3 regions of the Streptomyces sp. NPDC047130 genome follow, and region 1 is predicted to be linked to each of the others. Evidence: riboswitches for the same ligand, from Rfam matches in the RefSeq annotation. Region 1 holds a riboswitch; each other region holds the start of a gene.

Region 1 (3,179 bases):
GCCCTATTGCACACATCACGGTGAGCTGTCAACCCGTCACAGGGGCGTGCCGGAGGATCCGTATTCTCTGTTCATGCCCGCACCCGCCGCCTATGCGCCCCCCTCCCGTGCGCTCCCCGCGTACGCGCTCGTCGCCACCGATCTGGACGGCACGCTCCTGCGTGACGACGACACCGTCTCACCCCGCACCCGCGCCGCACTGGGGTGCGCGGCCAGGGCGGGGGCCCGCCATCTGGTGGTGACCGGCCGCCCCGCGCCGCGGGTCCGCGGCCTGCTCGCCGGGATCGGCGGCGGCTTCGCGGTGTGCGGCCAGGGCGCGCAGCTCTACGACGCCGACCGGGACCGCCTGGTGTGGTCGATGACCCTGGACCGGGAGCTGGCGGAGACCGCGCTCGGCAAGATCGAGGCCGAGGTGGGCCAGGTGTACGCGGCCGTCGACCAGGACGGCGTCCGGGGGCTCACGCTGATCGAGCCCGGCTACCGGATGGCGCGGCCCACGCTGCCCTCGGTGCGGGTCGGCCGGCGCGACGACCTGTGGGAGCGGCCCATCACCAAGGTGCTGCTGTCCCATCCCCGGCTGTCCGACGACGAGCTGACCGCGGTGGCCGCCGCCGCGGTGGGCTCGCTGGCCACGGTGACGATGTCCGGCCCCGGCACCGTGGAGCTGCAGCCGCACGGCGTCACCAAGGCGACCGGCCTGGCCATGGCCGCGTCCCGGCTGGGCCTCGGCCCGGAGGACGCCATCGCCTTCGGCGACATGCCCAACGACGTGCCCATGTTCAGATGGGCGGCCCACGGCGTCGCCATGGCCAACGCGCACGCCGAGCTGAAGGCGGTGGCCGACGAGGTCACCACCACCAACGAGGACGACGGCGTGGCCGTCGTCCTCGAGCGGTTGTTCCCGTCCCCGTGCGCCACGGGCGACGGGGCCGGTCAGTAGGGACCGTTGACGTTGTCGATCGAGCCGTAGCGGTCGGCCGCGTAGTTGCAGGCGGCGACGATGTTGGCGACCGGGTCGAACGGCGAGGGCTCGGTGCCCTCGACGTGGTACGCGTCGAAGGTGGGGTCGATCACCTGCAGCAGGCCCTTGGAGGGGATGCCGTTGATCGCGTTGATGTCCCAGTCGTTGATGGCCAGCGGGTTGCCCGAGGACTCGCGCATCACGTTGCGGTGGATGCCCTCGTAGGTGCCCGGGATGTCGTGCTTCGCCATGACGGCGAGGGCCTCGCGGATCCATCCGTCGAGGTTGTCCTGGGTGGCGGCCAGGTGGGTGACCTTGTTGCCCGGGGCGACGGCCACCGCACCCTGGGCGACCTGCGCCTGGGCGGCCTGCGTCTGGGCGGCCGGGGCCTCGGCGGCCCAGGCGCCGGTGGCGCCCACGACCGGGGCGGCGACGACGGCCGCGGCGACGGCCAGGGCCGAGGCGGTACGGGTGAGACGGGACATTGCGCTCTTCCTTTCCGGCGCCTGCGAGGTGAGCTGTCGGGTTCGGGCCAGAAAGGCTGCCCGGCCGATCGCCCTGGCGGGCGACGGGCTTCACCCCGAGCCGTCCGGAGCGCGCTCCGGTCCGGCGGTGTACCTGGGTCCCCCGCTCCTGCCGTGCGTGGAATGGATCGGTGAGGGCCGGACGGCGGCAGGACTCGGCGTTCCACCCGGCTGGCGCGAAACGTATGTGAGAGCGGATGTCCGAAACAAGTACGAACTCTGGCGATCAAGCCCCTTGATCATGGTTACGGGTGATTTGCCCCTCGCCCGCCCGCACCGGGCCACCCCAACCGGCCTCCGCGAGGCGCGAGTTCGAGCCGCCGGGGTCATTCCCTCGACCACTCGGGCCTGTGGCTCATGTCACGGATCGGCCATTGGCGGGCCAAAAGCCGTTAAGAGGAAAGACCCTGCACAACCCTGCTAAACCGGACAGGGGTGTCTCCGGCCATCTGGCGGGTGGGGGCTGTCGGTGATCGAAAGCCGACCGGATACGCTGAGTGGGGTGATGGCAATGACCTATCGACAATCCGTGTAATCGTCAGCACACACCAGCAGACAGGAGACCCCTCGTGACCGTGGTCGGGCCGTTCGGGCTGAGGGTTCGGGACCAGGCGCTGGAGGCCGCAGTCCAGGCCGGGATGGCGGCCGTCGAGGAAGGTCTGCTCGAAGCCACCAAGAGCGAGGTCCCGTTCATCACCGAGGCCGCGCAGCACCTGGTGAAGGCGGGCGGCAAGCGGTTCCGTCCGCTGCTCGTGATGCTCGCCGCGCAGTTCGGGGACCCGGACGCCCCGGGAATCGTCCCCTCGGCAGTGGTCGTCGAGCTCACCCACCTCGCCACCCTCTACCACGACGACGTCATGGACGAGGCCGAGGTGCGCCGCGGGGTGCCCAGCGCCAACAGCCGCTGGGGCAACTCGGTCGCGGTCCTCACCGGCGACTTCCTGTTCGCGCGGGCCTCGCACATCCTGGCCGACCTGGGGCCGGAGGCCGTGCGGGTGCAGGCCGAGGCGTTCGAGCGCCTGGTCACCGGCCAGATCCTGGAGACCGCCGGCCCGGCCGAGGGGCGCTCCCCCATCGACCACTACCTCGACGTGCTGGCCGGCAAGACCGGCTCGCTGGTCGCGGTCGCCTGCCGCTTCGGCGCGCTGATGTCGGGCGCCGACCACCAGGTCGTGGACGTGCTCACCCAGTACGGCGAGCGGCTCGGCGTGGCGTTCCAGCTCGCCGACGACGTCCTGGACATCGCCTCGGAGTCCTCGGACTCCGGCAAGACCCCCGGCACCGACCTCCGCGAGGGCATCGCCACACTGCCGGTGCTGCGCCTGCGCGAGCGGGTGGCGCGGCTGGGGCTGGCGGAGGACGTCGAGCTGTGCGAGCTGCTGGACTCCGACCTGACGGACGAGGCGCGACTCGCGGACGCGGTCGCGCGGCTGCGGGCCCACCCGGCGCTGGAGGAGGCGCGGGCGGACACCGTGCGGTACGCCCAGGAGGCCCGGGCGGCGCTGACCCCGCTGCCGGAGTGCGAGGCGCGGACGGCGCTGGTGCACCTGTGCGACGCGGTCGTGCACCGGGCGGGCTGACCCCGCCGGGGCGCGCCGCGGCCCCGGCCGCCTCCGCACGCCGAAGGCGGCCTTCCCGCGCCCGAAGCGCCCTCCGTACGCCGAAGGCCCGGCTCCATGTGGAGCCGGGCCTTC
Region 2 (3,179 bases), on a different contig from region 1:
GTCCCCGCTACTGAAGGCTCAGGGCCGGAATCCTTTCAGGATTCCGGCCCTGAGTGTTTGCGTCTGCAGGGCGGCCGGTCCGTGGGGCCCCTTCCGCGGGGCGGCCGGGCGCCGCTTCAGCCGGGCGGGGCCCACCGGTCGCCGGTTCCGGCCGGGAGCGGAACCATGGAGGGCATGCTGCGGCGAGGTGGACCGGTGGACCCGGCGGTCGAACCCCCCGCCGTCGGACGCCACCGGCGGTGGGTGCACTACGCGCGGATGGTCCTGCGCGTGCTGCCGTGCCTGACGCTGCTGTTCGGCCTGGTCTACGACCGGGTCACGCCGCCGGACGTGACTCCCGTGCCGTTCTTCGCCGCCGCGCCGCTGATCGCCGCTCCCCTCTACACGCTCCGCGCCACCGCGGTGATCGGGCTGCTGTCGGTGGGGTGCACGGTGGCGGTGCTGCTGTTCCGCGACGCGCTCTCGGCGGCCCAGTTCGCCACCGAGCTGTTCACCGTCGTCATCGTCGCCGCGCTGGCCGGCGTGGTGAACACCGTGGTCCGGCGGGGGGACGTACGGCTCGCCACCGCCCGGGAGATGGCCGAGGCCGCGCAGCGGGCGGTGATGCCGCAGCCGCAGACGCGGCTCGGCGCGCTGCGCGTCGCCTCCCTGTACGAGGCCGCCCAGCAGGAGGCGAGAATCGGCGGGGACCTCTACGCCGTGCAGGACACCCCCTACGGCGTGCGGATGATGCTGGGCGACGTGCGGGGCAAGGGGATGACCGCCGTCACGGCCGTGGCGGTGGTGGTCGGCGTCTTCCGCGAGGTCGCGGAGCGGGCCGCCACCATCGAGGAGTGCGGCCGCAGGATGGACCAGGCGGTGGTGCGGGAGCGGGAGCGCCGGGCGGTGGAGCTGGAGAAGGCCGAGGGCTTCGTCACGGCGGTGTTCGCCCAGTTCTCCCGGGACGGCCGGACGGTGCAGCTGGTCAACCACGGCCATCCGCCGCCGCTGCTGCTGGAGCCCGGGGCGCGGCCGCGGTACCTCGAGGTGGGGGAGCACGGCGGACCGCTCGCCCTCGGCGAGATGGTCGGCCCCGCCCGGTCGGGGCCCCCGGTCGAGGTGCGCCCGGGCAGCGTCGTCCTCTTCTACACCGACGGCCTGACCGAGGCCCGGGACGCGCACGGCGTGTTCTACGACCCCGTCGAGCGCCTGGACGGCAGGGTGTTCGGCGAACCGGAGGAGCTGCTGGGCTTCCTGTCCGAGGACGTGGCCCTGCACGCGGGAGGCGGCGTGGAGGACGACATGGCGCTGCTCGCGGTGCGCTGCGGCTGACCGGCCGGGACCGCCGGAGCGGGCGGGGACGGGCCGGGCGGGGACGGGCCGGAGCGGGCCGGAGCGGGCCGGATCAGGGACCGGAGGGGCGCCGTCGAGGACGTGGGGGCGCGTGGTGATCAAGCCAATCCGGTCGGTGACATGTGACCGAGACCATGTCCGTTTCGCCCAGATGCACATCCATAGGTTCGGGCCAAAGCGTCGGGGGATGTGAAGGAACGGCTTGGAATTGAGCCACCGCTTATATTAACGTTCGATAACGCAGCGCGCGGCTGTCCCAGCCGTCACCAGCGACGGCTCCGTGCGCTCTGCCGAATCCCGCGAGGGAACCGGGGAACCACTTTCCGGGGTGAATCGGGCGTATCTCTGTATACGCGCGTAGGAGACCTTCCCGCTCCGAACCCGTCAGCTAACCCGGTAGGCGAGACGGAAGGAAAGGAGCACGCCCCCGTGGCGTCGAACCGACCTGCCCCTGATCTGCTTTTCGTGCCGAGCCAGCGTGAAGCTGCCGACGCGTACGGCCCCGCCACCGGCTTCGCCGGCGAGGCTTCCCACGAGGAGTGGAACCCCAGCGAGGGAACCGTCCAGAGAGGCCGCCACCGGGTGGCCAAGCAGCGCGGTCTCGCACGGAGTTCGACCGTTCTCGGCGTGGGCGTGATCGCCGCCGTCGGTGCGGGCGGCATGGCCACCGCCGCCCCCGGCAAGGCGCCCGTGCAGATCACCATGCCGAACATGCCGTCGCTCGACCCGGTCACCTCCCTGCTTCCCGGCGGGTCCGAGGCCGAAACCGCGGCCGACGACGCGCCCAGCGTCCTCGGTGAGATGGGCGTCGCCCCCGCCGAGAGCGCGTCCTCCGGCGACGCCGGCGAGGCCCTGCGCGCCCGCATCATGGCCCAGGCCGCCCAGCAGCAGGAGGAGGCCGACGCGCAGGCCGAGCAGGAGGCCCAGGAGGCCGCCACCCGCGCCGCCGCCGAGAAGGCCGCCAAGGAGAAGGCCGAGGCCAAGGCCCGCGAGGCCGCCGCCGAGAAGGCCGAGCAGGAGGCGAAGGCCAAGGCCGAGGCCGAGCGCCTCGCCAAGCTGGCCGCCAGCTACGTCGCGCCGGCCGCGTCCTACACGGTCACCTCCACCTACATGCAGGCCGGCTCCATGTGGTCGTCCGGCTACCACACCGGCCTCGACCTGGCGGCCCCCACCGGCACCCTGCTGAAGGCCGTCCACTCGGGCACCGTCACCGAGGCCGGCTGGTCCGGCTCGTACGGGTACCGGACCGTCCTCACCCTCGAGGACGGCACGGAGATCTGGTACTGCCACCAGTCCTCGATCAATGTGAGCGTCGGCCAGAAGGTCACCACCGGTGACGTCATCGGCCGCGTGGGCGCGACCGGCAACGTCACCGGCCCGCACCTGCACCTCGAGGTGCACCCCGGCGGCGGGGACGGCGTGGACCCGAGGGCCTGGCTGGCCGACAGGGGCGTCAACCTCTGACCTCCCGCGCCCGCCCGGCGGTGTCCTGACGGTGTGTCCGAGCGCCGAAGCGCCGGAGTGCCGAAGTGCCGGAATGACCTGCCGGGCGGTCGCGTTGTCCACGGACATGACTGAACTGCGCAAGCTGGGCTCGTCCGGACTCGAGGTCTTCCCGCTCGCCCTCGGCGGCAACGTCTTCGGCTGGACCGCCGACGAACGGGAGTCCTTCGCCGTCCTCGACGCGTACACCGAGGCCGGCGGCAACTTCGTCGACACCGCCGACTCCTACTCCGCCTGGGTCGAGGGCAACGAGGGCGGCGAGTCGGAGACCGTCATCGGCCGGTGGCTCAAGGCCCGGGGCAACCGCTCCGAGGTGGTCGTCGCCACCAAGGTCAGCCAGCACC
Region 3 (3,179 bases), on a different contig from region 1:
CGTCGAGGCCGAGGACCTGGCCGGCGCGGAGGGCGACCCGGGTGTGCCCCTCGGCGGAGAGGTGCAGCCGGTCGCTGTCCCAGGCGCGGCGGTCCTGGACGCTGCGCAGCGACCACAGGTCGAGGACCCGGCAGTCGTAGCGGTCGGCGATGGCCCGGACGTGCCCGTTGTACGTGGCGATCTTGCCTCGGAGGTGCCTGAGCACCGGGACGCCGCGGGTGTCGAAGCCGGTCGCGACCAGGACGGTGCCGGCCGCCGAGGCGAGTTCGGCGACGGCCTTCTCGAAGCGCTCGGCGACCTCGTCGGGGTCGGTGCCGGGGCGCAGGATGTCGTTGCCTCCGGCGCAGATGGACACCAGGTCGGGGGCGAGCCCGCGGACCTGGGGGATCTGGTCGGCCATGACCTGGTCGAGCAGCTTCCCGCGCACGGCGAGGTTGGTGTAGTCGAACTCGCCCTCCGGACGGAGGTCGGCGAGGAGCACCGCGAGGCGGTCGGCCCAGCCGACGAACGTCCCGTCCGGTCCGGGATCACCGACGCCCTCGGTGAAGCTGTCCCCGACGGCCACGTACGACCCGATCGACCCCATCACTGTTCTGCTGTCATTCTTCGAATCGTCTGCCACATCGAGGCATCCTCCACCTTCGGATGTGAGCTACGCGACCGTAGGGAGGGGTTGACGGGCGGTGAGATAGGCCACTCGTCAACTCTTTCCCAACAGCGGAATAAACGTGGGCCGTTGCGACAGGGGCCGGACGCGGACCGTCGGGCGTCCTCGCCGGGACGCGGCGAGGGCCGTGCCCCCCGGTCGGGGGGGCACGGCCCTCGTTCGCGCGCAACCGCGAGGCCCTCGGGGGGTCAGCCCAGGCTGACGCCGTGCGAGCGGAGGTACTCGACCGGGTCCACGTCGGAGCCGTAGTCGGGCGAGGTGCGGATCTCGAAGTGCAGGTGCGGGCCGGTGACGTTGCCGGTGGCGCCGGACAGGCCGATCTGCTGGCCGACGGTCACGGTCTGTCCGGCGGAGACGGACAGCTGCGACAGGTGGGCGTACTGGGAGTACATGCCGTCCTGGTGCTGGATGACGACCTGGTTGCCGTAGGCGCCGCCGTTGCCGGCGGAGACCACGGTTCCGGCGGCGACGGACTTCAGCGGGGTGCCGGTGGGCAGCGCGAAGTCGACGCCGGTGTGGTAGCCGCTGGACCACATGCTGCCCGCGGTGCGGTAGGCGGTGCCGAGGGCGGCGTCCGCGGGGGCGGTGTAGCCGGCGGCGTTCGCGGCGTCGGCGACGGTCGTCTTCGGCGCGGCGGTCCCGGGGGCGGCGGCCTTGGCCTTGGCGGGCTGGGTGGCGGCCTTCTTGCCGAGCTCCAGCTTGGTGCCGGGCTTGATCAGGCGGGGGTTGTCGCCGACCACGTCACGGTTGATCTTGTACAGCTGCTTCCAGCCGCCGGAGACCTTCTTCTTCTCCGCGATCTTCGACAGCGAGTCGCCCTTCTTGACCGTGTAGGTCTCGGCGGCCGTCTTCTTCGCGGCGACCGGCAGGCTCTGGGCGGCCTGCTCCGGGGCGGCGGCGTGGGCGCCGGTGGCGCCGAACAGGGGCAGGCCGAGGGCCACGGCGCCGGTGCCGGCGACGGCGATGGAGCGGGTGAGGCGCTGGACGCCGGTGGGACGGCGGTGCTTGTGACGCTTCGCGGGCATGACGTTGTCCTCTCCGTCGCCTGCGAGGTGAGCTGTCGGGTGCGGGCTGGAGATGCCCGGCCGCGCTGGGCGCGGCTTTACCCCTAGCCCGTTCCGGAGACCGGAACAGGCGCGTACCTGTGGGTCCCCCGCTCCTGCCGTACTCGGGTTACTCGGGTGAGTGTGAGGGATCCGGTCGGCGGCAGGATTCGGCGTCCGCCCGGATCGGATCGTGAACGTATGCGACCGGCACGCAAGCGGACAAGCGCGGGATTTCCACGAACGTGCATTCTTTGTGATCGCTTGAGGGCAAAACGGTCACACAGAGTCGCCACGGGGACCACATCTCCCGCCGCGGGCACGGGAGTTGCACCTCGGACCCCGACGACGCTCGGTCACCGGTATGAGGCTGCTCACGCGCCGGTCCGCCCACACTCCGCCTCCTCGGGGCAAGTTGACCCATAAGCGGACAAGTACTCCTTGGTGCGTTATGTCCGTGATGCGACTTTTGCACCCACCGGTTCGCGCGACGTCCGGGCGACGGCACCCTCCTGGTCCCGCGGAGCCGTGTCGTATCGTCAGGACGCACCCGTCGGTTGCCGCGGCCGACGGGGCCAAGTGGGAGGAGCCACCCGTGACGCAGCAGGTCCCGTCGACCGAGCCCCAGCTCGCCGGAGTGCGGAACTTCCGGGATGTGGGCGGCATGCCCACCACGGACGGCCGCAAGGTGAGGAACGGCGTGCTGTTCCGCAGCGGCCACCTGGCGAGCGCCACCGCCGAGGACGCCGCGTTCCTCGCCTCCCTGAACCTGCACACGGTCTTCGACTTCCGCAACGACGCCGACCGGCGCCTGGAGGGCCCCGACGTCACGCTGCCGGGGGTCCGCGAGGTCCGGCTGCCGCTGTCCGACCCCGCCGACGGCGCCGAGTTCTGGAAGCGGGTCCGCCGCGGCGGCGTCGACGAGCTGCGCCCCCTGCTGGGCGACGGCCGGGCGGAGCAGCGCATGATCGCCTCCTACCGGGCGACCATCCTCACCCGTACCGACGAGCACTCCCGGGTGCTGCGCTCCCTCGCCGAGGACAGCATGCCGGCGCTGATGCACTGCTCGGCCGGCAAGGACCGGGCGGGCCTGTCGATCGCGATCACGCTGCTGGCCGTGGGCGTGGAGCGGGACGCCGTCACGGAGGACTACCTGAAGTCGGGGGCCAAGCACCGGCGCTACAAGCTGCACCGGGGCGGCGAGTCCTCGGACCCGTACACGCCGGAGATCACCGAACTGCTGAGCCCGCTGTTCGACGCCCGGCAGGAGTACCTGGGGGCGGCCTTCGAGACCATCGAGGAGACCTGGGGCGGCGTCGACGCCTACCTCACGGAGGGTCTCGGGGTCACGCCGGAGCTGCGGGCGCGGCTGCGCGAGCGGCTGCTCGACTGACCGCGCGGAGGGGCGGGCCCGGCCGCCCCGCCCCTCCCCCGCTCAGTTGGCGCGGGCGCCCGCCTCGAAGAGCAGC

What was found. Region 1 has a riboswitch for cyclic di-AMP ahead of ABZ836_RS00285 (transglycosylase SLT domain-containing protein). Riboswitches for the same ligand answer to the same signal wherever they lie in the genome.
Region 2: it holds a riboswitch for cyclic di-AMP, as region 1 does, so the genes downstream of both, ABZ836_RS26805 (M23 family metallopeptidase) here and ABZ836_RS00285 (transglycosylase SLT domain-containing protein) in region 1, are expected to answer to the same signal.
Region 3: it holds a riboswitch for cyclic di-AMP, as region 1 does, so the genes downstream of both, ABZ836_RS16730 (LysM peptidoglycan-binding domain-containing M23 family metallopeptidase) here and ABZ836_RS00285 (transglycosylase SLT domain-containing protein) in region 1, are expected to answer to the same signal.

Annotation. Positions count from the first base shown of each region.
Region 1 covers NZ_JBEYUK010000001.1:64,536-67,714, reverse strand. The annotation lists gene ABZ836_RS00290 (HAD family hydrolase) at 74-940, shown strand; gene ABZ836_RS00285 (transglycosylase SLT domain-containing protein) at 934-1,446, opposite strand; cyclic di-AMP (ydaO/yuaA leader) riboswitch at 1,452-1,629, opposite strand; gene ABZ836_RS00280 (polyprenyl synthetase family protein) at 2,055-3,065, shown strand.
Region 2 covers NZ_JBEYUK010000030.1:61,613-64,791, forward strand. The annotation lists tRNA gene ABZ836_RS26795 (tRNA-Met) at 1-10, shown strand, start outside; gene ABZ836_RS26800 (PP2C family protein-serine/threonine phosphatase) at 175-1,311, shown strand; cyclic di-AMP (ydaO/yuaA leader) riboswitch at 1,611-1,750, shown strand; gene ABZ836_RS26805 (M23 family metallopeptidase) at 1,762-2,796, shown strand; gene ABZ836_RS26810 (aldo/keto reductase) at 2,903-3,179, shown strand, end outside.
Region 3 covers NZ_JBEYUK010000012.1:66,148-69,326, reverse strand. The annotation lists gene ABZ836_RS16735 (SGNH/GDSL hydrolase family protein) at 1-586, opposite strand, end outside; gene ABZ836_RS16730 (LysM peptidoglycan-binding domain-containing M23 family metallopeptidase) at 856-1,692, opposite strand; cyclic di-AMP (ydaO/yuaA leader) riboswitch at 1,697-1,851, opposite strand; gene ABZ836_RS16725 (tyrosine-protein phosphatase) at 2,306-3,103, shown strand; gene ABZ836_RS16720 (DUF6126 family protein) at 3,146-3,179, opposite strand, start outside.